4 regions of the Peribacillus sp. RS7 genome follow, and region 2 is predicted to be linked to each of the others. Evidence: riboswitches for the same ligand, from Rfam matches in the RefSeq annotation. Region 2 holds a riboswitch; each other region holds the start of a gene.
The links. A riboswitch is a leader RNA that binds a small molecule or an ion and turns the genes downstream of it on or off. The one in region 2 is predicted to bind cobalamin.
Positions count from the first base shown of each region.

Region 1 (5,410 bases), 1.3 Mb from region 2:
GGTGCATCATTCTTATAATACCGATTCAGCTTTTATGGATAGTCGCAAAAAAACAGCTGATTATTCAAGGAGGTTGAAGGGATGTTTTATGTATCGATGTTTTTTCAATATGTGAGTCAGTATATGAAAACAAGATTGCAGTATAGAGCCGATTTCTTCATGGAAATCCTATCTGACCTGCTGAATCAGGTCGTGAATCTGGTATTTATCTTAGTCGTTTTTGGACATACCCAATTTTTAAGCGGGTGGAGCCGTGAAGAAATCATATTCATTTATGGATTCTTCCTTATCCCATTCGCCCTTTTTTCAGCCTTTTTCAACATCTGGGATTTTAATGATCGCTATATCGTCAAAGGTGAGATGGATCGGATATTAACAAGACCGATACATAGCCTCTTTCAAGTCATCTTAGAAAGAATCGAGCTAGAATCGTTATTTGGCGTTGTGACCGGTTTGATCATTATATTCTATTCGGGGGCTTCATTGGATCTGGAGCTTGCGTGGTATGACCCGATTCTTTTCATCATTTTTGCAATAGGAGGGGCCCTTGCTTATGCAGCCATATTCGTAGCGATAGCAAGCATTGGGTTCTGGTCGGATGCGAAAACATCCATCATGCCAATGATGTACAATATCGGGAACTACGGTCGCTATCCTGTTGATATTTATAATAAGGTCATTCGTTTTATCCTTACATGGGTGCTGCCATTCGCGTTTGTTGGTGTTTATCCGGCATCTTATTTCCTTAGAAAAGAAGAGTGGTATGCGTATGCATTTGCCACACCTGTAATCGGGGTTGCCTTTTTCATGATATCCGTTTTCATATGGAATCAAGGAGTGAAGAGGTACCGTGGGGCAGGAAACTAAAAAAACCCCTTCAACAGTATTCATGTTGAAGGGGTTTTTGTTTATTTGCGTTTATTCTTTCTTTCAATATATCTTGCTTGTGCTTGAACATATTGCTGCTTTTCATCTTCCGTTTCCGGAATGACCTGAGGTACGATTGTCGGCTTACCGTTTTCGTCAATGGCCAGCATCGTTAAAAAAGCGCGTGCCGTAAGCTGCTTTTCACCTGTTAATAAGTTCTCACGCTCCACTTTCACGAATACCTCCATTGATGTGCGATGGGCACAAGTGACATAAGCTTCAAGGTTAATTGCGTCCCCTGTCTTGATGGGGGCCAAAAAATCAAAAGAGTCGCTTGAAGCAGTCACAACGGGTTTTCGGCAATGGCGCATTGCTGAAATACAGGCTATTTTATCAACATAAGCCATTACTTTCCCGCCAAAGATGGTATTATGATGGTTCGTATCCGGTGGAAAAACAAGGTCGGTTAGGAAAGTCCGTGACTGCTGTGTTGGATGGGCATTTGATAGGCCGCTTTCCTTTTCAATCATTTGCCTGTTGTTTGGGCTAACAGATTTTCACGGACGATTATTGCTGCTTCGACCATGTTTTTCAGGGAAGCGACGGTTTCCGGGATACCCCTTGTTTTCAGGCCGCAGTCGGGATTGATCCAAAACTGGTCTTTATCTAATACCTTGATGCCCCGTTCAATCATATCGACCATTTCTTCCACTGCTGGAACTCGGGGACTGTGAATATCATACACACCCAGGCCAATACCTTTTTCATACGTTTTTTCCTCGAATGCGGAAGCAAGCTCTCCATGGCTACGGGATGTTTCGATGGAAATAACATCGGCATCCAAGGAAGAAATGACATCCATGAAACTGTTGAAGTCGCAATAGCACATATGCGTGTGAATTTGCGTTGTATCCTCCACGCTTGATGTGGATATCAAGAACGAATTCACAGCCCAGTTCAAATACTCATCGCGATCGCTTTTTTTCAATGGTAGACCTTCCCTAAGTGCAGGTTCATCAACTTGGATCATTTTGATTCCTGCCGATTCCAATGCAATGACTTCTTTTTCCAAAGCAAGTGCCAGCTGGTAGCATACATTCTCCCTGGAAATATCATCACGGACAAATGACCAGTTCAAAATCGTGACAGGACCTGTAAGCATTCCCTTTACGGTCTTCTTTGTCAGTGATTGTGCGTATACACTTTCCCTGACTGTCATCGGTTCGATGAAATGGATGTCGCCATAAATGACTGGTGGTTTTACGCAGCGAGACCCATAGGATTGTACCCAGCCCTTTTCTAGAAAGACAAATCCGCCTAACTTATGACCGAAGTATTCAACCATATCCGTCCGTTCGAATTCCCCGTGTACCAGAACGTCCAAGCCAATTTCTTCTTGAATATCGATCCACCTGCCGATTTCTTCGTTAATGAATGTTTCATATTGCGCAGCGCTCCATTCTCCTTTTTTGAATTTCCCGCGTGCTTGCTTAACTTCAAATGTCTGTGGGAAACTACCGATCGTTGTTGAAGGTAGAAAAGGCAATTTGAAAAATTCCTGTTGTTTTTGGTAACGTTCTTTAAATGGCAGCTGACGTCCAACATGCTCTGATTTAGCCTTTTCGACACTGGATTGTACACTCTTATGATTCCGTGCATTTGAACTAGCTAACGTCTGAACCGTTAATTTATTAGCATCGACCTTATCGGCGATTGCTTCAAAGCCCTGATTATTCCCTTTGACCAAGAGTGTTATTTCTTCAAGTTTCTCATCGGCGAAAGCAAGGGTTTCTTTCACTTCTTTTGAAACGGCGGTTTCATTACGAACGGTCACTGGAACATGAAGCAGGGAACAAGAGGGTTGAAGCCAGATTCGGTCTTCGGCTACTTTTTTCTTTAGAGTGTCGATCAATTGAATCTTTTTCGATAAATCAGAAAGCCAAATGTTTTTTCCATCAATCACACCTGCACCAAGCACTTTGTCCTTCGGGAAGCCGGATGCTTCAAGATTACTTAGATTCCTTCCTTTATCATGTACAAAATCAAGACCGATTCCCTGAACTGGTAATTCGATGACTTCTTGGTAGTGTTCCACGGCATCAAAGTATGTTTGCAGCATGATGTTCAGGTTTGGTGCTGCTTCATTCAGTTTTTCATAGAGGTAAGTAACAGTTTGCATATCATCTTTGGAAATGGATGAAACAAGAGAAGGCTCGTCCATTTGAATCCACTTCACGCCTTCTTGCTCCAACTCCTGCAGGATTTGCGTATATAGAGGAAGCAGGCGCAGGATTATGCCAGGGATATCTTGTTTTTTGAAGCCTTTGGAAAGGGAGATGAAAGTATAAGGTCCGATTAACACGGGCTTCGTTTCAATCCCTAGCTTTTCCTTGGCTTCCCGATATGCTACAAGTGGTTTATTTTCTGTTAAAGTCAGCTGTGGCAGTTTTAATTCAGGGACGATATAGTGATAGTTCGTATTGAACCATTTCGTCATTTCGGAAGCGACCTCATCATTGTTCCCGCGAGCCATTGAATAATAAACGGAAAGGGGAACGCTTCCGCCTTCATAGGCAGAGTAACGTTCAGGAACAAGACCGAACATGACGGACATATCGAGCATTTGATCATAGAAAGTGAAGTCGTTGACAGGAATGATATCAATGCCTTGATCTTTTTGTTTTTGTAAGTTGCCTAAACGGATGGCTTTTAGTTGTGCCGTAAATTTTGGTTCATCGATTTTCCCAGACCAATATGCTTCCAATGTACGTTTCCATTCACGATCTTCCCCGATTCGCGGGTACCCCAAATTACTGCTTTTCAAAATTCTCATCCTCCTACTTTCCTTTGATTTGTTTAAAAACAATAAAAAAAGCACCCCTAACCGTCAATAAGAGAAAGTTAGAAATGCTTAAAATAAAGAGACATGCAGAATGCCCCTTATAATTATAAGGTCCCTAACACCTCCCTATCTCCCGTAGGTTAAAACAGTGTTGTCGAAATAGGCAGGTCTCCTGACTTAGGGAATATCATTAGCAGCGAGCCTTCCCGATCCGTAGATCAGTGGCATATTGGATGGCGCTAACATTCCCATTACAGTGGCGGGACCGTGCCGGAATCAAACCGGGCTTCCCTTTTAATCCTAATGAAAATTAGGAACCTATTTCCACATATGAAATTTCACTAAACCTGCTGATAAACTGATTGCAGGCACCAAATATTTATAAAATAAAAACTATTATAAAAATTTAGATAATCTTAACATATCCGACCAAAAGGGTCAACATGAAAAAAATCGGGAAACGTTCCCGACATTTTGACAAATGCCTTTAGGGTGTGTGAGTGATAAGGCTGAAGTCTGTTCCTAAAAAAGAATATATTGTTAGGACAGGGAGTATGTATAAAGGAAGTGGCGTTTTGAAATGGGGCGTAGGGGATGACTTTCTACATCTTGATTGCAGGAATCATTTTTTGCATGGTGATGAGCATTCGGACGTTATTTCTTGTTGAGTCGGGAGGAAAGAAGTTTTCTCTGGAGGATATGCTGTGGCTTGGCAATTTATATGCGACGATATTAGTTGGATTTGCACTGATTTATTTATTATACGAGCTTCAGAATCATTCGGTGATTCTTGATATGGGCAATCGATTGGATGGCACATTCTATGAACAGTTGAAGACTTCTTTTTATTTTAGCGCGATGACTATGTTTTCTGTAGGGTATGGAGATATAGCCCCAATTGGAATGGGCAGGATGATAGCTACCATTCAGGCTTTCATCGGGTACACACTCCCGGCAGCGTTCGTGATTCGGACGGTGATCGATCTGGAGCATAAAGATAGGAAGGATAAATGAAAGTTGTGTTTCTTTCGATTATTGGGTACTCTTACCATAATGAAGGAAATGGAGGATTCAATATGACTGTTAAAATTGGAGAAAAAGCACCTGATTTTCAACTCCCTGCAAACAATGGTGAAATGGTTTCCCTATCGGATTTTAAAGGGAAATACATCGTTTTATATTTTTATCCAAAAGACATGACGCCAGGATGCACGACGGAGGCCTGTGATTTCCGGGACCACAATGAACAATTCGAGGAATTGAACGCTGTCATTATTGGTATAAGCCCAGATCCGGCGGCACGTCATGAAAAATTCATCGAAAAACATGGATTGCCTTTTCTGCTGCTAGCTGACGAAAACCATGAAGCGGCTGAATCATTTGATGTGTGGCAATTGAAAAAGAATTTCGGCAAGGAATATATGGGCATTGAACGTTCAACTTTCCTGATTGATAAGGCAGGTAAAATAGTCAAGGAATGGCGTAAAGTAAAAGTCAAAGGCCACGTCGAAGAAGCGCTTGAAACTCTTCGAGACCTAGAAAAATAAGGGACAGGCAGATGAAGGATGAACGAATAACGAAGCTTGCGGCCAGGCTGATTCATCATTCGATACAATTACAGCCAAAAGAGAGAATCCTCATCCGGGGCCATATCAACACGAAACCATTGTTGAAAGAGCTGATTGATGAAATATACAGGGT
Region 1 covers NZ_CP168135.1:2,898,353-2,903,762, forward strand. The annotation lists gene ACDZ29_RS14530 (ABC transporter permease) at 1-77, shown strand, start outside; gene ACDZ29_RS14535 (ABC transporter permease) at 82-867, shown strand; gene ACDZ29_RS14540 (acyl-CoA thioesterase) at 909-1,397, opposite strand; gene metE (5-methyltetrahydropteroyltriglutamate--homocysteine S-methyltransferase) at 1,394-3,700, opposite strand; cobalamin riboswitch at 3,854-4,046, opposite strand; gene ACDZ29_RS14550 (potassium channel family protein) at 4,304-4,723, shown strand; gene bcp (thioredoxin-dependent thiol peroxidase) at 4,786-5,256, shown strand; gene ACDZ29_RS14560 (aminopeptidase) at 5,268-5,410, shown strand, end outside.
Region 1: linked by a shared signal. The riboswitch ahead of metE (5-methyltetrahydropteroyltriglutamate--homocysteine S-methyltransferase) and the one ahead of nikA (nickel ABC transporter substrate-binding protein) in region 2 are both predicted to bind cobalamin.

Region 2 (5,410 bases):
ACCATGTTGCTGTAAATAATAAATCAAACTTACCTTGAAATGCCGTTGTCCAAAAAGTATTAGTTTCCTGACTGGTCAACTTAACATCTATTCCCAGTTTTCTAAAATCACCTTGTGTAAATTCTGCGATTGACTTTTGGATGTTATCTGTACTATTAAACAGTAATTCCAATTGCAATTCTTTTCCGTCTTTTTCTCTAAATGGTTTCCCCTTCACTTGTTTCCATCCAGCTTCATCCAATAACATTTTTGCTTTTTCTGCATCATACTCATATGGCTCTATATTAATTTTCGTATAAGGCAAAATAGGTGGAAACAAAGTATCAGCCTTTTTTTCCATACCATAAAAGATCTTATCGATAACAGCTTGTTTATTAAAAGCATGTTGGAGAGCTAACCGAACTTTAAGATCTTTAGTCGCTTCTCTGTTTGAGTTAAGAAGCAGCGTTCTTGTAGCTGTAGGTTCTGACAATTTGGTTTCATATTGCCCTGAATTCTTCAAAAATTGGAATGAATCTTGGCTGATGACCCCGTTTCCAAATATAAAGTCGAGTTCCTTTTTCTCAAAAGCTAACACTCTTGACTCTCCATCAGTAATGACTTTAACAACCACCTTATCTACTTTAGGCTTAGTGCCCCAATAATGTTCGTTCCTTTTGAAAACAGCAAACTCATTTTTCTTATACTCGCTCAATACCCACGGTCCAGTGCCAATCTGAGACTTGAGTCCGTCCTTAAATGTGTTTTGGCTGTCAGGAAAAGCAGCTTCTCCTACAAATCTCAAAGGTCTGATGTAAGTTAGTTCTTGAAGAGTTGGATAATACGCGTTGTTCAAAATAAGTTTAATAGTATATTCATCTATTATTTTTGTATCTTTGATTTGGTTAATTAATCCCACCCATTCATGTTGTTTGCGATTATCTAAAATGGTATCAAAGTTTTTCTTGACGATTGCAGCATTAAATAGCGAACCATCGGAAAATTTAACATCTTTTCTTAGATGGAATACATATTCTTTTCCATCTTTCGATATATCCCAGCTCTCCGCAAGCCAAGGCTGAATTTCTCCACCTTTACCGTAATAAACAAGGGATTCATATACCATAGCCTGGGAAAAAAACTCATTCGGAAAATATGTGTGTGGATTTAAGTCACCTATATCCCCAGGCCATGAAAAAGTAACAACTTTTTGCTTTTCATTATCTGATGTACTTTCTTGATCTATTGTTGTGTTGCTGCAACCTGTAACTAAGATTGTGAAAATTACTAGTAGTCCAACAAAAGAATGGAATAAATTAGACCGTTTTATAAACATGCTTTCTCACCTTCAATTATGGAATTTTAACTATTTGAAAAATCACGAAATACAAAAAAGCATTTCCAACCAGATTTAACGGTCAGAAATGCTTATATATTAAGAACAAATTCGTCTTCTAGCACTCTAACACCTCCCTATCTCCCGTAGGTTAACAGCATTTCTAGAACAGGCAGGTCTTCTGACTTAGGTTCATCATCTCCATGCGTCTTCCCGGATATTATCCAGTGACTTTCTTGCATAGGACTCACCCTTACAGCGGCGGGACCGTGCCGGATTTTGCACCGGCTTCCCTTTTAAATATTCGCTATTAAACGAATATACCCATTCCAATAAAATATGAAATTTTTCCTCATCTTCATAGTAAAATATAGAGCTTGTCCATCTTAAAATTATTAAGTCAAAACCTCTTGATGCTTCTTAACACTTTAATAGTTTCATCTCTAATTAATTTTTGATAAACTCAGCAACTCAGCAACTACTCATTTCCATCCTAGCAATAAACGAAAAACAGTTAGTAAAAAGGAGAATAAATATCTATTCTTAAGAATTTAACAAATATTAAAAACTCTCCTATATTATACGGTTTTACGATTACAGCTCTCTAAAAATGGATATTAACTATATGAAAATAAAATCAAAAAGTTTACCTAATACAAATTATATTCCTTATCACAAATTTATGCCATATCAAATTAAGATCCTGATGTTTTTTAACGGTTCGTTTTGTACGGAGGCAATAATCTTATACAAACAGTTATTTGTAACGACATATATGAATGATAGTATGTAGATTTTTCATTTTCAGATTTGTATTGCTCCCTCCCGAATAAGTTATTTTTTATAAGTGAACACTTACTTTGTATTTGAAAGCAACCTAATTTATGTAATAATAGATTCATAACAATAAAAGAAAGTACTTGAGGGATTTTGCATTGGTAAGTATTGAAGCATTACATGAAAAAATTGAGATATTGAGGAAAGATTTAATAACTACCGCATTGACATATGGATTAACTTCTCCAAAAACATTACATAATAGCCAGGAACTGGATAAACTATTGAATTTACTTGAGCATGAAAAAGAACCAAATGTACAATATTTCTAAAACAGGAATGAAATTTGATTTAATCTTTCTAACTTCATTCAATCATGATAGCTGTAGGAACTATCTCTCTGAATTATATTGGAATTATTTTTAATGATCACTGTGTATTTCATGCAGTATATTTCCCTTACTTAACCACCTCGTGTTCAATTCTTGGACTCGTGGACTAATTTTTCTGGATTATTTAATGAAAATGATCATCACTTCTTACATAAGGCTTCAGTATAGTTTTCTACGTTTTATTTTGTTTATTGGAATTGTGCCGTGAACAAATTACTTAGGGTCATTTTGATCACATTCTTTCTCCCCATTAAAAAGCATCCAAAATGAATGGATGCCTTTTTATCAAATTTTGCTTTAATGTCCTTCATTTAATAACAAACAATCTATCTCATCTAAGTTTATGAATGGTGTGAGTTTTCAAATATCAACGCTTCATTTAAATTGTCATGGACAACCTAATATTTCTGCTGAGTTAATGAATTTTTACTATTTTAGTGACTGAAGTCCTTTCAATTCAGGGACAACATTGCTTATCTCCCTTCCAGTAACCGCTGCAACGAGTTTCTTCGCCGCAAGCATGGCCATATCAAATCGTGTTTGATGAGTAGCTGAACCTATATGCGGCAGGGTAACCACGTTCGGCATGGCTAAAAGCGGATTGTCAGGCGATACGGGTTCCTGTTCAAATACATCCAAACCAGCTGCAAGGATTTCCTTAGTTCGCAGTGCTTCTATGAGGGCCTTTTCGTCCACCGTCTGACCGCGGGATGTATTGATAAAGATCGCAGATTTTTTCATCAGTGCGAATTGCTCCCGTCCCATAAGATGCCTCGTCTCCGGAGTATAAGGGACCATTAAAAGAACGAAATCGGATTCCCGTAAAAGGTGCTCTAAAGAGGAATAGGTTGTACTGAGCGTTTCCTCCACTTCGAATTTTCTTCGCCGATTATAATATAAAACTTCCATGTTAAAACCGAATTTTCCTCGTCTTGCAATAGATTCCCCAATCCTCCCCATACCGATGATGCCCAATGTTTTTCCATGAACATCAACGCCAAAGAGGGGTTCAGCGCCTTTATTTCCCCACTTGCCATCCTTTACAAGCTTGTCCAGTTCCGGTATACGACGGGCTGCTGAGAGCATTAAGGCTAAAGCTAGGTCGGCCACGGTTTCATCGAGAACATCAGGTGTATTTGTACCGATTATGCTTCTCTTTTTCATTGCCTCAAGATCAAAGTTGTTGTAGCCTACCGAGATATTGCTGACAGCCTTTAGACATGGTGCATGGTCCAGAAGTTCATCATCTATTTTTTCTCCGGTGATGAGCAGTCCCTCCGCATCGGAAATTTGCTTAAACAGCTGGCTTCTGGTAATGGGTTCAGCGCCGTTCCATTTTTCATACTGGCAATCCTTCGCCTCTACCTCGGCCGGTACTGGTCTTGCAATATACACTTTTGGCATCAATTTATGTCCTCCTCGGTTACACTATTCTTGAATAGGATGTTTTACAATAAACCAATAACAGATTGCGGCGCATCCGGCGATTAAACCGCCAGATATAAAGGCAAGAGAGTAAGAACCAGTAGCATCCACTATCATGCCTGCCACAACAGGGGAAAAGGCTCCACCAAAATAACCGCCAAAATTCTGAATTGCACCTACAGAAGCAACCATAGAAGGAGGGGCAATGTCACCGGCAAGTGCCCACGCGCTGCCTGTAATGGCAGAAATAAAACAAAGAGCAAGGGTCAGTAATGTTAAGGTAATAGCGAGCCCTTTGACAAATGGAACTGCACATACAACAATTGCGGCCGAGATGGCACATATACTAATTAAGGCACGCTTTGCTTTAATAGGTGTAGTAATTTCCTTGTCAACCAATTTTTTAGTAAGATATCCTCCGAAAATATTGCCAAAGATTCCGCCAAGCCAAGGAATACCAGCATATATACCCATTTCTTTAAGTGAGACATGATGGACATCAAACAAATAAAGGGGAAGGAAGACAAGGAAAATATTCCAGATCCAAATGGTACAGAAGAAGCCCAGAATCATCCCCCACACGCTTCGATATTTAAATAACGAACCCCATTTTATTTTTGATGATTGAATGCCTTGCTCTACTCCACCACCTTCCGACTTAATGTATTCAAATTCCTCCTTGGAAAGTTTTTGGCTTTTTTCAGGATTTTTATAAAAAATAACAAAACCGATTGCGAAGATGATGCCGATCACACCCGTTATATAAAACAACGCTCTCCACCCAAAAGTCACCATAATGAAAACGAGAAGTGGCGGTGCAATGGCTGGTCCCCATTTGGACGAAGAATCCCAAATTCCAGTTACCAAGCCTCGTTCCTTTTTAGGGAACCAATACGATGTGATCTTAGCCATCGTAGGAAAACACGGTGCTTCTCCCACTCCAAGTAAAATCCGTGCAGCAATAAATGAACTCATTTTATGAACGGCTCCCGTTAAAATGGTCGCGCCACTCCACCAAATAAGCGCGATTGTATACACCTTTTTGGTCCCGAACCGATCGATCAGCCATCCGGAAGGAAGCTGCATTAATGCATAACTCCAAGAAAAAAAGGTTCCCAACAACCCGATTTCGGTCACGCTTAGTCCGAGTTCCTTCATCATTTCGGGAGCTGCAATGGAGAGGTTGGCCCGATCAAGATAGTTGATTATTCCCCCAATCAATAACCAGATGACAACGGTCCAGCGAAATTTCCGGCCAATATTTAATGGCTTTTCTTGCTTTGTTTCCACTCTTGCTTCCATACCTTATCCCCCCTTGTTATATAAAACGCCATAATTGGCAGCGCTTCCAAAATAAGAAAAAGCCAGAGTTCACGCTTGGATTATATGTATATACAAGGAGGTTTTTGTTTTATAATATAAAACTCAGTTTTTGTTTTATGTCAAAAAATAAAAAAAGATAATTCTGTTTATTCTGTAAAGTATCGTATTATGAGGATTT
Region 2 covers NZ_CP168135.1:4,227,026-4,232,435, reverse strand. The annotation lists gene nikA (nickel ABC transporter substrate-binding protein) at 1-1,315, opposite strand, end outside; cobalamin riboswitch at 1,469-1,658, opposite strand; gene ACDZ29_RS21205 (Spo0E family sporulation regulatory protein-aspartic acid phosphatase) at 2,236-2,424, shown strand; gene ACDZ29_RS21200 (2-hydroxyacid dehydrogenase) at 2,914-3,891, opposite strand; gene ACDZ29_RS21195 (MFS transporter) at 3,913-5,211, opposite strand.

Region 3 (5,410 bases), 120 kb from region 2:
GATGAGCCTTCATCAAAATGTCTTCATCATGAAAAACGGATACAGGGTCCCCTTGGTATATGACCTTACCATCGTTCATGACAACGACTTCATCAGCCCATTGATAGGCTAAATTAACATCATGAGTTGATAGAATTATCGTTTTGTCTGGGTGGTGGATACTGTCCAGCAGAGCCATGATCTGTCTGGAGAAATAAGGATCCAATCCAGCGGTAGGCTCGTCTAAGAGCCAGACATCGGGTTCCATGGCTAGTACCCCGGCAATGGCGACACGTTTTTTTTGCCCTAAGCTCAAAAAATGGGTAGGTTTGTCTTTCATTTCCGTTACTTCCGTTTGATCCATCGCCCATTGCACTTTCTCATGGACTACATTTCTATCCCATCCTAAATTCATCGGTCCAAACGATATATCCTGTTGAACATTAGCGGAAAAAAGCTGGGAGTCGGGATCTTGAAAAACGATTCCGACTTGTTTTCGTAATGATAATAATGCTTTACGGTCATATTTCATTTTCTTGCCTTTAAATCTGATCGTTCCTGATGTTGGTTGTAAAAGACCATTTAAATGGAGGAATAGAGTCGATTTACCGGCTCCATTATTGCCTAATAATGCAATCTTTTTACCTTGTTGAATCAGTATTGAAAGATCTTTTATCGCGAACGTCCCATCTGCATATTGATGCGTGAGGCCCTCTATATTAAAGATATGCTCTTCCATTTTTGAATTGCCTCCAATTTACATATATCCATAAATAAGGATTAAGCTTCCTAGTATTACAATGGCGATCAGCCAATTGCGTGAGGAAAAGGTATAAGTATCCTCGATATAAGAAAGGTTCTCCTGATATCCTCTTGCGTTCATGGCCATCGTCAATTGCCCAGAGCGCTGGAATACTCCCAAAAATAATGATGAGGTTAGTAACCCGAGAGATCGAATGCCTTGCCTTACCGAACCATATCCCAGTCTTGAAGCTTGTGCTAAGTGAATGGCCAAAGCTGTATCTAAAAAAATAAAGATGAAGCGATAGGTCAATTCTATTAAATCGATCAATAAGGAAGGGACTTTAAGTTTTCGCAGTACGGATAGAATGACGGTAATGGGTGTAGTCAAGGTTAAGAAATATAAACAGCTTATACTGCTAAATACGACAGTGATCAAATTGATCACTGTACCAATGCTGCCATCGCTGATGAAAATTTGCCAATTTCCGACTTTCCAGGACCACCAAATATTCGGCATCGAAGTAAATGTACTGGAGATAGAAAAAAGGATGGTAAGTGTGCCTGATACTAGAAAGAATCCTGGTAATAAGAGTAATTTCAGATAATACGAAGGCGGGATTTTTGCCACAAAAATGATTAAAGCGCTCATCACCATAAAAGTGATGAGCGAAACGGCCAAATCCCTTACCGTTAACGAAAACAGCATAAGGGAGAGTGCAAAAATCATCTTTTCCAACGGATGTACATCCTTTAGCCCATTGAAATAGGCATATTTATCAATGAGTAACATGTTTCGATTTTTCGTTCATTTCTTGTTTGGTTTGTTTATTCCTTTGTCTCATTACGCCAATGAAGTATCCAATGAAACCAGCTCCGATTGCAGCTTGCAGCGCAAATAATAAGCTCTCGGTTTCTGCACCTGGCGGCTCCCAAATACTATTGAACCAAGGCTTGTATTCCGGCTGAATTTTAGTGATGGCTTCTTCAGCTTCGCCGTCGGCACCGCCAAATTCCGTTCCTTGTTGGGTTATTAACGGTATGGTGGCAAGAATGACGACCAGGAAAAGCAGCAATAAACTTTTTTTCATGTTAACGTGCCTCCTTAGATAAAACTCGCAGCAATTTCAATTCGCCTAGATTGTATTTTTTTAGGAAATTCATCACAACCACTGTCAATAATCCCTCGCTGATTGCCAAGGGAATTTGGGTCAGGGCAAATATTCCAGCAAATTTATTGAATGAGGCCTTGAATCCACCTACCTCGGATGGAAAAGCAAGTGCAAGTTGAACGGAAGTTACCACATAGGTTCCTAAATCGCCAAAAGCAGCTGCCAAGAAAACGGCCAGCGAAAAAGACCATCCCAATTTAGTTGCGCCCTTGAAGACAAAGTAAGCAATGAAAGGTCCGCATACAGCCATGGAAAATGCATTGGCCCCTAATGTCGTCAATCCTCCGTGAGCCAGTAGAACAGCTTGAAATAATAGAACGATGGAGCCTACGACACTCATGGCCAATGGCCCGAATAATATGGAACCTAAACCAACTCCGGTAGGGTGTGAAGAACTTCCCGTAACGGAAGGAATCTTCAAGGCAGATAATATGAATACGAATGCACCCGATAGACCGAGCATCATTTTTGTTTCTGGGTTTTCCCTTACTTTGGACCTAATGGACCGGTAACCCAAGATTAGAAATGGAAGGGTCACGGCCCACCAAAATATGGCCCATTCAATTGGTAAAAAGCCCTCCATGATATGCATGGCCATCGCACGTTTTGGGACAAGAAGCAGTAAAATGACAAAATAAAGAATTTTCCAATTGACTCTTTTCATTCTTTCTCCTTTCAACACCTTTAATTTTTCTGCCAAAACTTTAGAAGAAAAGCGGCGCCCAACATAAAAAGCACTTCTCTCAAAAGAAAGAAGTGCGTAATGAACAGGAATTTTGCAGCATAAACCAATATGGGCCATTCTGCCTGATCCGCACACCCATCCTCGTAGGCTGAAACAGTTTCACGCTTCATGGCAGGTCTCCTGGCTTAGGTTCATTGTCCCGTTACATCCTTCCCATCTCATTTGACAGTGGATTAATGTTAACGTAATAGGACTTCCCTTTACAGTGGCGGGACCGCTCCGGACTTTCACCGGCTTCCCTTTTAAGCTGAATTCCGAGAAATTCAACACCATAAAACTTATGTAATTATTTCGAAAATTCTCGTATAGTGTACCATAAAGAAATAATTCCAGCTACACTCTCTTTTTTTTTTTTTTTGACTAAGATTGCAGAGAGGAAAGGCTTATGGCTGGATTTACACTATTAAACTTTTCTAAACAGTCGGAATAAACTATTGAATTTTGCTAAAGTTGTTATATGATAGATAAGGTTAGCTATAATTGTATAATAAAACCAAATATTTCATTTTAAAAGTGCTCTTGTGTGAATATGCAAGGGATAATAGGGAAATCGGTGAAAATCCGATGCAGCCCCCGCTACTGTAAACGCTGATGAATTTGTCGATAACCACTGGCTTAAAGCCGGGAAGGGACAAAGTAAAATGAAGCGTAAGCCAGGAAACCTGCTTTTGAAATTGTATGATACTTTTCGGAGGGAAAGGTAGAAGGACTATGACGATTTTGGGAGATTCAGCATATTTGCGGAGGGCTCCTCATTCATATAGTTTTTTAAACCTTGACTCTTATGTTAAGGTTTTTTATTTTGCCTTTTCCCTGAACTCAGGAGGAAGAAGATGACTACTTGGAACTTGAAGGGTACAAATACGCATTTGTTGATTTGCAATGGAAGCAGTTGCATGAAAAAGGGCGGGGAAGAAGTAACTCAAGCGATTCGCGATGAAATTACTTCAAAGGGACTGGATTTGAAAATTCATACAACCAGGACACGCTGTAACGGAAGATGTAAGGATGCCTGCGTTGTGATTGCCTATCCCCAAGGGAAATGGTATAGAGTGGATACGCCTGATTTCGGTCGGGAGATTGTCAGCAATATCGAAGATGGTGAATATGTTCCACAGATGATCTACCAATTCAGTGATGGGGAAATGACGCCTAATCCGGATTTTCCTGCTCATACGGGTATTTCAAAGAACAAATCGTAAAAGGAGATGTCTTAATGAGTACAAACGGTAAATTATTCGTCGTGGGCTTTGGACCAGGGAATTTTGAACACATTACCAAACGTGCTGTCGAAGCCCTTCAAGAAAGTGACTACATCATTGGTTATAAAACTTATGTTGAACTCATTCAGGGACTGCTTACAGATCAAACGATCATTAGTACGGGGATGACTGAAGAGGTATCACGTGCTCAGGAAGCAGTAAAACAAGCGGAGTTGGGAAAAAAAGTGGCTGTCATTTCCAGTGGGGATGCCGGAGTGTACGGGATGGCAGGGTTGGTTTATGAAGTATTGATTGAAAAAGGTTGGAAAGAAGAAACTGGAGTGGGCATTGAAGTCATTCCTGGTATTTCTGCAATCAACTCTTGTGCGTCTTTACTTGGGGCACCAGTCATGCACGATTCGTGTACGATCAGCCTCAGTGATCATTTAACTCCTTGGGACCTAATCGCTAAAAGGGTGGAAGCAGCTGCAATGGCTGATTTTGTCATTGCGCTTTATAATCCGCGCAGCGGCAGGCGGACTAGGCAAATTGTTGAAACACAGAAAATTCTCCTTCGCTACCGTTCGCCAGATACACCAGTCGGGTTGGTGAAAAGTGCTTATCGCGATCGGCAGGATATTGTCATAACCAATTTGAAAGATATGTTGAATCACGATATTGGAATGTTGACCACCGTCATTATCGGTAATTCATCCACCTTCTTATACGATGACAAAATCATCACACCAAGAGGTTATCAGAGGAAATATACATTGAATTCGGAAAAGCAAACATTGAAGCCGCATCAGCGTCTGCAAAAAGAAGCAGAACCGTGGGCATTAGATCAAGAAGCCGATTCCATGCAAGAAACCTTAAACGAGCCTGCTGGAGGAGTTGGATTACTTACAAAAGCACCAGAAAAGAAGTCCGCTTCTTTTGAAATGGCAATGGAAGCCTTGTCAAGAGTGAAGGGTCAAACCGTTCAGCAATCCATTAAGCCGATTGTCCAGCAAAAAATGGAGTCGGTATTCGAACTTGCCGTAAGTCCAGGTGTGGCGAATAAACAATTCACTCCCAAACAAATGATGACACTTGCGGAAGTTGTCGGGGAAAAGGGAACGATGGAATACACGCCAAATCATAAGATCGTTTTAAAGATCCCGACAACGGACCCGGAAGTCATTACGGGGAAATTGCAATCAGCAAACTTTCTATTATCGCCGATTGGAGATGTACTGACATTAAAAGCCTGTGATTTCTGTGATGGTGAAAAAGCGGAATCCATACCATATGCGGATGAAATACACCGGGTGCTTGGCGGAATGAAAATGCCTAAGGAACTGAACATCGGATTTAATGGGTGTGGAATGGCTTGTTATAGTGCCGTGATGGATGACATCGGGATTGTTTTCCGAAAAGGGAAGTTCGACTTATTTCTTGGAGCTAAACCGGTTGGAAGAACGGCCCATCCAGGTCAGCCGGTAGCTGAAGGCATTGAACCGGAACGGCTTGTTGAATTGATTACGGACATTGTCGGGGAGTATAAGCAAAATGCCCATCCAAATGAGCGG
Region 3 covers NZ_CP168135.1:4,342,600-4,348,009, forward strand. The annotation lists gene ACDZ29_RS21690 (energy-coupling factor ABC transporter ATP-binding protein) at 1-718, opposite strand, end outside; gene cbiQ (cobalt ECF transporter T component CbiQ) at 737-1,450, opposite strand; gene ACDZ29_RS21700 (energy-coupling factor ABC transporter substrate-binding protein) at 1,500-1,811, opposite strand; gene ACDZ29_RS21705 (energy-coupling factor ABC transporter permease) at 1,813-2,556, opposite strand; gene ACDZ29_RS21710 (hypothetical protein) at 2,577-2,747, opposite strand; cobalamin riboswitch at 2,730-2,926, opposite strand; cobalamin riboswitch at 3,132-3,322, shown strand; gene ACDZ29_RS21715 (ferredoxin) at 3,471-3,839, shown strand; gene cobJ (precorrin-3B C(17)-methyltransferase) at 3,854-5,410, shown strand, end outside.
Region 3: linked by a shared signal. The riboswitch ahead of ACDZ29_RS21715 (ferredoxin) and the one ahead of nikA (nickel ABC transporter substrate-binding protein) in region 2 are both predicted to bind cobalamin.

Region 4 (5,410 bases), 1.0 Mb from region 2:
AAGCGATGGCTTCAGCAAGCGCTTTTGTATTGCCTCCGGCAGAATGATAGACAATGGCAACTTTATAGCTCATCGAACCCATTGCTGGCATTTACTTGACTGTATGTCCTAGACTTCTGTTCGAAGAAATCGGTTTTGGTAAGGCCGATGGATTCATCATCGAACGTTTTGATCCATGGCATCGGGTTCTCGCTATATTCTTTATACAAGTTTTCAAGGCCTAGCATGCGTAACCGTTTGTTGGCTATATATTCGATGTATTCATTGAATTCTTCCAAATCGAGATCGGCTTTGGTTTGGATATCTTCAAGCATATATTCAGACCATTCCTTTTCGAGTTCGACGGCTTTTTCAATCGTTGTATAAATGAACTTCGTGTTTTCTTCATTATTTAACTCAGGATATTCATACATCAAGATTTGAACGAGCATTCCAATGAAATCGAAATGGACCATTTCATCGCGATGAATATAGGATATCATCGTAGCCGAACCGGTCATAAGGTTCTGGCGTCCTAAATTATAATAGAAAGCGAAAGCCAAATAGAAATAAATCCCTTCGAGGTTCGTTGAATGGATCAGTGCCTCGAATAAATGCTGGGGGCTTGGATCGTCCACGAACGTTTGATAGGCATCCACGATCGGTTGATTACGCTTTATTACTTCAGGATGTTCTTTAATGCGGTCGAAAAGCTGTTTTTGCTTGCCTACTGGGATCAGGGAAGCAAGGATATAGGAATAAGATTCATTATGGATGGATTCCTGCTGGGCCATATTGGCCAGGATAGCTTTTGCCGCCGGATCTTTGATGTACCGAAGGATTTCTACTAAAGTGGGCGTTTGTAGACTGTCCATTCCAGCAATCATCGTAAGGATATCAAGAAAAGCGTCCTGGATATCCTCGTCCAATTCGCCCCACTGCTTTTTATCCTGAATCATGTTCACGCTCGATGGTTTCCAAAAGTTATTGATGAGCTGAGTATAGGTATCATAGAATTTTTCATACTGAATATCGTTCCAAAGGAGAAAGCCTGAAGCTTCTCCTTTGAAAACACCTGTCGCTTTAGTTGGATGCGTTGGTTCCAGCATCCGGATCTTTTTGATATGATTTGTCATTCGTGAAAACTCCTTTAAGAGTAGATTACTGGGTTATGGTTGTCGTTAACTTGAACAGCTTTCGCAGGCATTGTCATATTCGGAAGAAGTTGAACGAACATAATATGTTGATTTCAACCCGGATTCCCAAGCGGTTAAATGTATATCCAATAGGACCTTGGCTTTGATTGTGTTGTGTACATACAGATTAAAGCTGATTGCTTGGTCAATATGGCGTTGGCGGGCAGCATTTTGCCTGATGCTTTCCAGTTGATCCAAATTAAATCGGGTCTTTTTATAATATTCATACGTATTTGGCGTCAAGCCTGGTGCGGTCACCTTGAATTTAAAGTTTTTCTTTTCTTCGTAAAATTCAATTTCATACAAAGGATCGATCCCATCCGTGGAATTACCGATCTTGGCGGTCGATGAATTGGGGGCAATGGCCATTAAATATCCATTACGGGTCCCGTGTTCCTGGACGTTTGCTTTTAAATCCATCCATTTTTGATCCGTATAGTCACGCAGTTCGAAATATTCCCCTGTATGCCAATCCGATCCTTCGAAATATGGGTACGTTCCTTTTTCCTTAGCCAATTCATTGGATGCCTTGATCGTTAAGTAAGCGATCTTTTCGTATAATGCATCGGCATATTCAACAGCCTCATCCGATTCCCAATAAATATTCTGTGTGGCAAGTAAATGATGCCATCCAAACGTTCCTAAACCAATTGCCCGGTAACGTTTGTTCGAGATGGATGCTTGCTTGACCGGAAGATTATTCACATCGATTACGTTATCCAGCATCCGGATCTGAATGGGAATCAACCTTTCCAAAACATCGCTGCTCACCGCACGGGGCAAGTTAATGGATGAAAGGTTGCAGACAACGAAATCGCCGCTTTTACGAACAACAACGACATCTCCATCTTCTGTTTCGTATTCATCCGTGATCGTCGAAGGGCTTAAGTTTTGAGCAATCTCGGTGCAAAGGTTAGAACAATAAATCATACCTTTATGTTTATTTGGATTCTTCCGGTTCACTTCATCGCGGTAGAACATATATGGTACGCCTTCTTCTAATTGAGAAATCATGATGCTTTTCATGATGTCCATCGCATTGATCTTTTCAAAGCTATAGTTTGGAAGCGAACCATTTTCTGCGGCTTCTACAGCAAGTGCATAATGATTCCTGAAGCTTCCTTCGCCTTTCTTCTCGTCGTAAAGGTCTTCAAGTGAGAATCCAAGGGTTTGCTTGACGGTATGCGGATCGAAAAGATACCATTCTTTTCTGTCACGTACAGCCTCCATGAATAAATCAGGAATGCATACACCCGTAAAAATATCATGGGCTTTTAATCTGTCATCCCCGTTTTGCGTCTTCAAATCAAGAAAGCTCATGATATCTTTATGCCAGGCATCCAAGTAAATCGCGATGGCACCTTTACGTTGCCCCAATTGATCGACACTGACAGCTGTCTGGTTGAATAGTCGAATCCAAGGAGTCGTGCCGGAACTATTTCCAGAGAAACCACGGATATCGGAACCAAGCGAGCGGATCTTACCAACGTAAAGACCGACACCGCCGCCGAATTTTGATACTTTTGCGGCATCGTAGTTAGATAGGTAGATACCATCAATGGAATCTTCAATTGCGTCGATAAAGCAAGAGCTTAACTGTCCATGCGTTTTTCCTGCATTGGAGAGTGTAGGTGTCGCAACAGTCATATAAAGGTTGGACATTGCCCAGTAAGCTTCTTTGATAAGTTGCAGGCGGTGCTCCGTTTTTTCCAATCGCATGATTTCCATCGCGATGATCATGAAGCGCTCTTGGGGCAGTTCGTAGACCTTGTCCTTTTTTGGGCGGGCTAGGTAGCGATCGTTTAATAAGTAGATGCCTATGTAAGAAAATAATTTATCCTTTTCCGGGTCGATCACCGAACCCAATTCCTCAATTTCCGCTTTCGTATAAGAAGAGAGCAGTTCTGATTTATAGATGGGGTAACGCTGGCCTTCTGAAAGTTGGGAGAGTTCCGTGATCAGTTCATAGAATGGGCCATAACTCATGCCTTCATAACCTCGATTGGCTTGTGCATCCCTATACATCGCATTCAACAGTTCTGCTGCAGCAACGAACGTCCAATCGGGAGCATCGATATCGACACTTTCCAGAGCGAGCTGAATCAGTTTCTTTGATGCCTGTTCTTCGGTTGAGTCACTTTTGCGATCAAGCCATTTTGTAAAACGCTTCTTGAACTTTTCCATATCGAGACGGCCTTCAAATTCCTTCGATAACATCTCAAGCTGGATGGAATTCGTGTCGGTGTCATTTTCACTTATGGTAGAGTTATATGTTTGAGTCATTAATAATCCTCCTTGTAAACTTCCGCTAAAATAAAAAAAAACCGCCCAATGAATTGAGCGGATCAAACGATAGAATAAAAGAGCCATGAAAAAATAGCCATTATGCTATCGTTTCATCATCTCAATCCCCGAAGAATAAGAAACGTGAAAAATTCAAGGCAGGTCTCCTGACTCATGATCATCCTACTTTGAGTCCTTCCCGTATAGAGAGCTATACAGTGGTTTCTCATTTCGTCACATTTACAGTTGCGGGGACAGTTCCGGGTTCGCACCGGATTCCCTTTTCAGCCATCGCTGGCACCTTGGATTACAAAAAATTCTATATATAGTTATTAGTGTTGTTTATGTAATCAATATCTAGTATTTCTGCTTATATTATCGTAAGCCATATACGATGATAATTCAACTAATATATTTGAGAAAAACCAACCCTTATCTATTGACAAAGAGAAGGTAGAGGGTGAAAGAATGAAAGATTTTATTGGGGAATGGGTAATTCAAGCACTGAATTTAGGGGATTTTGTGTTAAAATAAAGTGTATAGTAAAGGTGGCTCTCCTTTATTGCGATAAGGGGATTCGCGGAAAAATATTTATGAAAAAGGAGATAAAATCTTGGAAAAAGTATTAGTTTTTGGACATAAAAACCCGGATACAGACACAATCTGTTCAGCAATCGCTTATGCAGATCTGAAAAAGCAGTTAGGTATCAACGCTGAACCAGTTCGTCTTGGTGAAGTGAATGGTGAAACTCAATATGCGTTGGACCACTTCAAATTCGAAGCTCCTCGTCTTGTGGAAAAAGTGGCAGGGGAAGCTGATGGCGTGATCCTGGTCGATCACAATGAACGCCAGCAAAGTGCTGAAGATATTGACCAAGTACGTGTGTTGGAAGTTATCGACCATCACCGCATTGCTAACTTTGAAACAAGCGATCCTTTATATTACCGTGCGGAACCAGTTGGCTGTACGGCAACCATTTTAAATAAAATCTATAAAGAAAACGGCGTTGAAATCCCAAAAGCGATTGCAGGTCTTATGCTGTCTGCCATCATTTCGGATTCTTTATTGTTCAAATCGCCGACCTGCACGGAGCAAGACGTTGCAGCAGCTATGGAACTGGCTGATATTGCGGGAGTCAACGCTGAAACATATGGTTTGGAAATGTTGAAGGCGGGAGCTGACTTGAGCGACAAAACGATTGCCCAGCTTATCACTCTTGATGCAAAAGAATTCTCCATGGGCATGGCTAAAGTGGAGATAGCTCAGGTCAATGCTGTTGATCCGAACGAAGTCCTTGCTAAGCAAGCCGAACTAGAAGCAGCCATTGAATCGGTCATCGCTGTGAAGGAATTGGATTTATTCCTATTCGTAGTAACGGATATCCTGACCAATGATTCTGTTGCCTTGGCTCTTGGTAAAGCAGCCAACGCAGTGGAAAAAGCATATGACGTTTCATTAAACAATAACATCGCAGTCTTAGAGGGCGTTGTATCGCGTAAAAAACAAATCGTGCCGGTCTTAACGGGCGTATTCAGTAAATAATATAGGGAAAGGGGTGCTCATTAAAAACGTGGGCATCCTTTTTCTGTACATGCAAAAAAAGACTCAACCATCCATTTAAAGGTGTTTGAGTCTTTTTTCTTAATTCAAAGTTTCCTTTTCTTTTTCATAGGCGATGACAATCAGTTCTTTATTGGCTTCCTCGCCAAGTTTGCTTTCAAAGCTTTTCAGTTCATTCAATAAATCTGGTGACAGATTTGCTGCCGTATAATCCTGCTCGGATGTCATGCTTTTCGCTCCTTTCAAAAGGAAATATTTCATGTTATCTATTTTGTCGGTTTGAAAAGTTTCTATTCAGCAGAGTTTTACTTCTTCAAGAAATTTTACTTTCGGATGTAGCGAGTTTTTCCAGCAATAACGAACTTTCCTCATCGAGGCCTTGCACCTGGAC
Region 4 covers NZ_CP168135.1:3,181,532-3,186,941, forward strand. The annotation lists gene ACDZ29_RS15980 (flavodoxin domain-containing protein) at 1-91, opposite strand, end outside; gene ACDZ29_RS15985 (ribonucleotide-diphosphate reductase subunit beta) at 63-1,115, opposite strand; gene ACDZ29_RS15990 (ribonucleoside-diphosphate reductase subunit alpha) at 1,161-3,392, opposite strand; cobalamin riboswitch at 3,598-3,778, opposite strand; gene ACDZ29_RS15995 (manganese-dependent inorganic pyrophosphatase) at 4,072-5,001, shown strand; gene ACDZ29_RS16000 (hypothetical protein) at 5,101-5,247, opposite strand; gene ACDZ29_RS16005 (SulP family inorganic anion transporter) at 5,333-5,410, opposite strand, start outside.
Region 4: linked by a shared signal. The riboswitch ahead of ACDZ29_RS15990 (ribonucleoside-diphosphate reductase subunit alpha) and the one ahead of nikA (nickel ABC transporter substrate-binding protein) in region 2 are both predicted to bind cobalamin.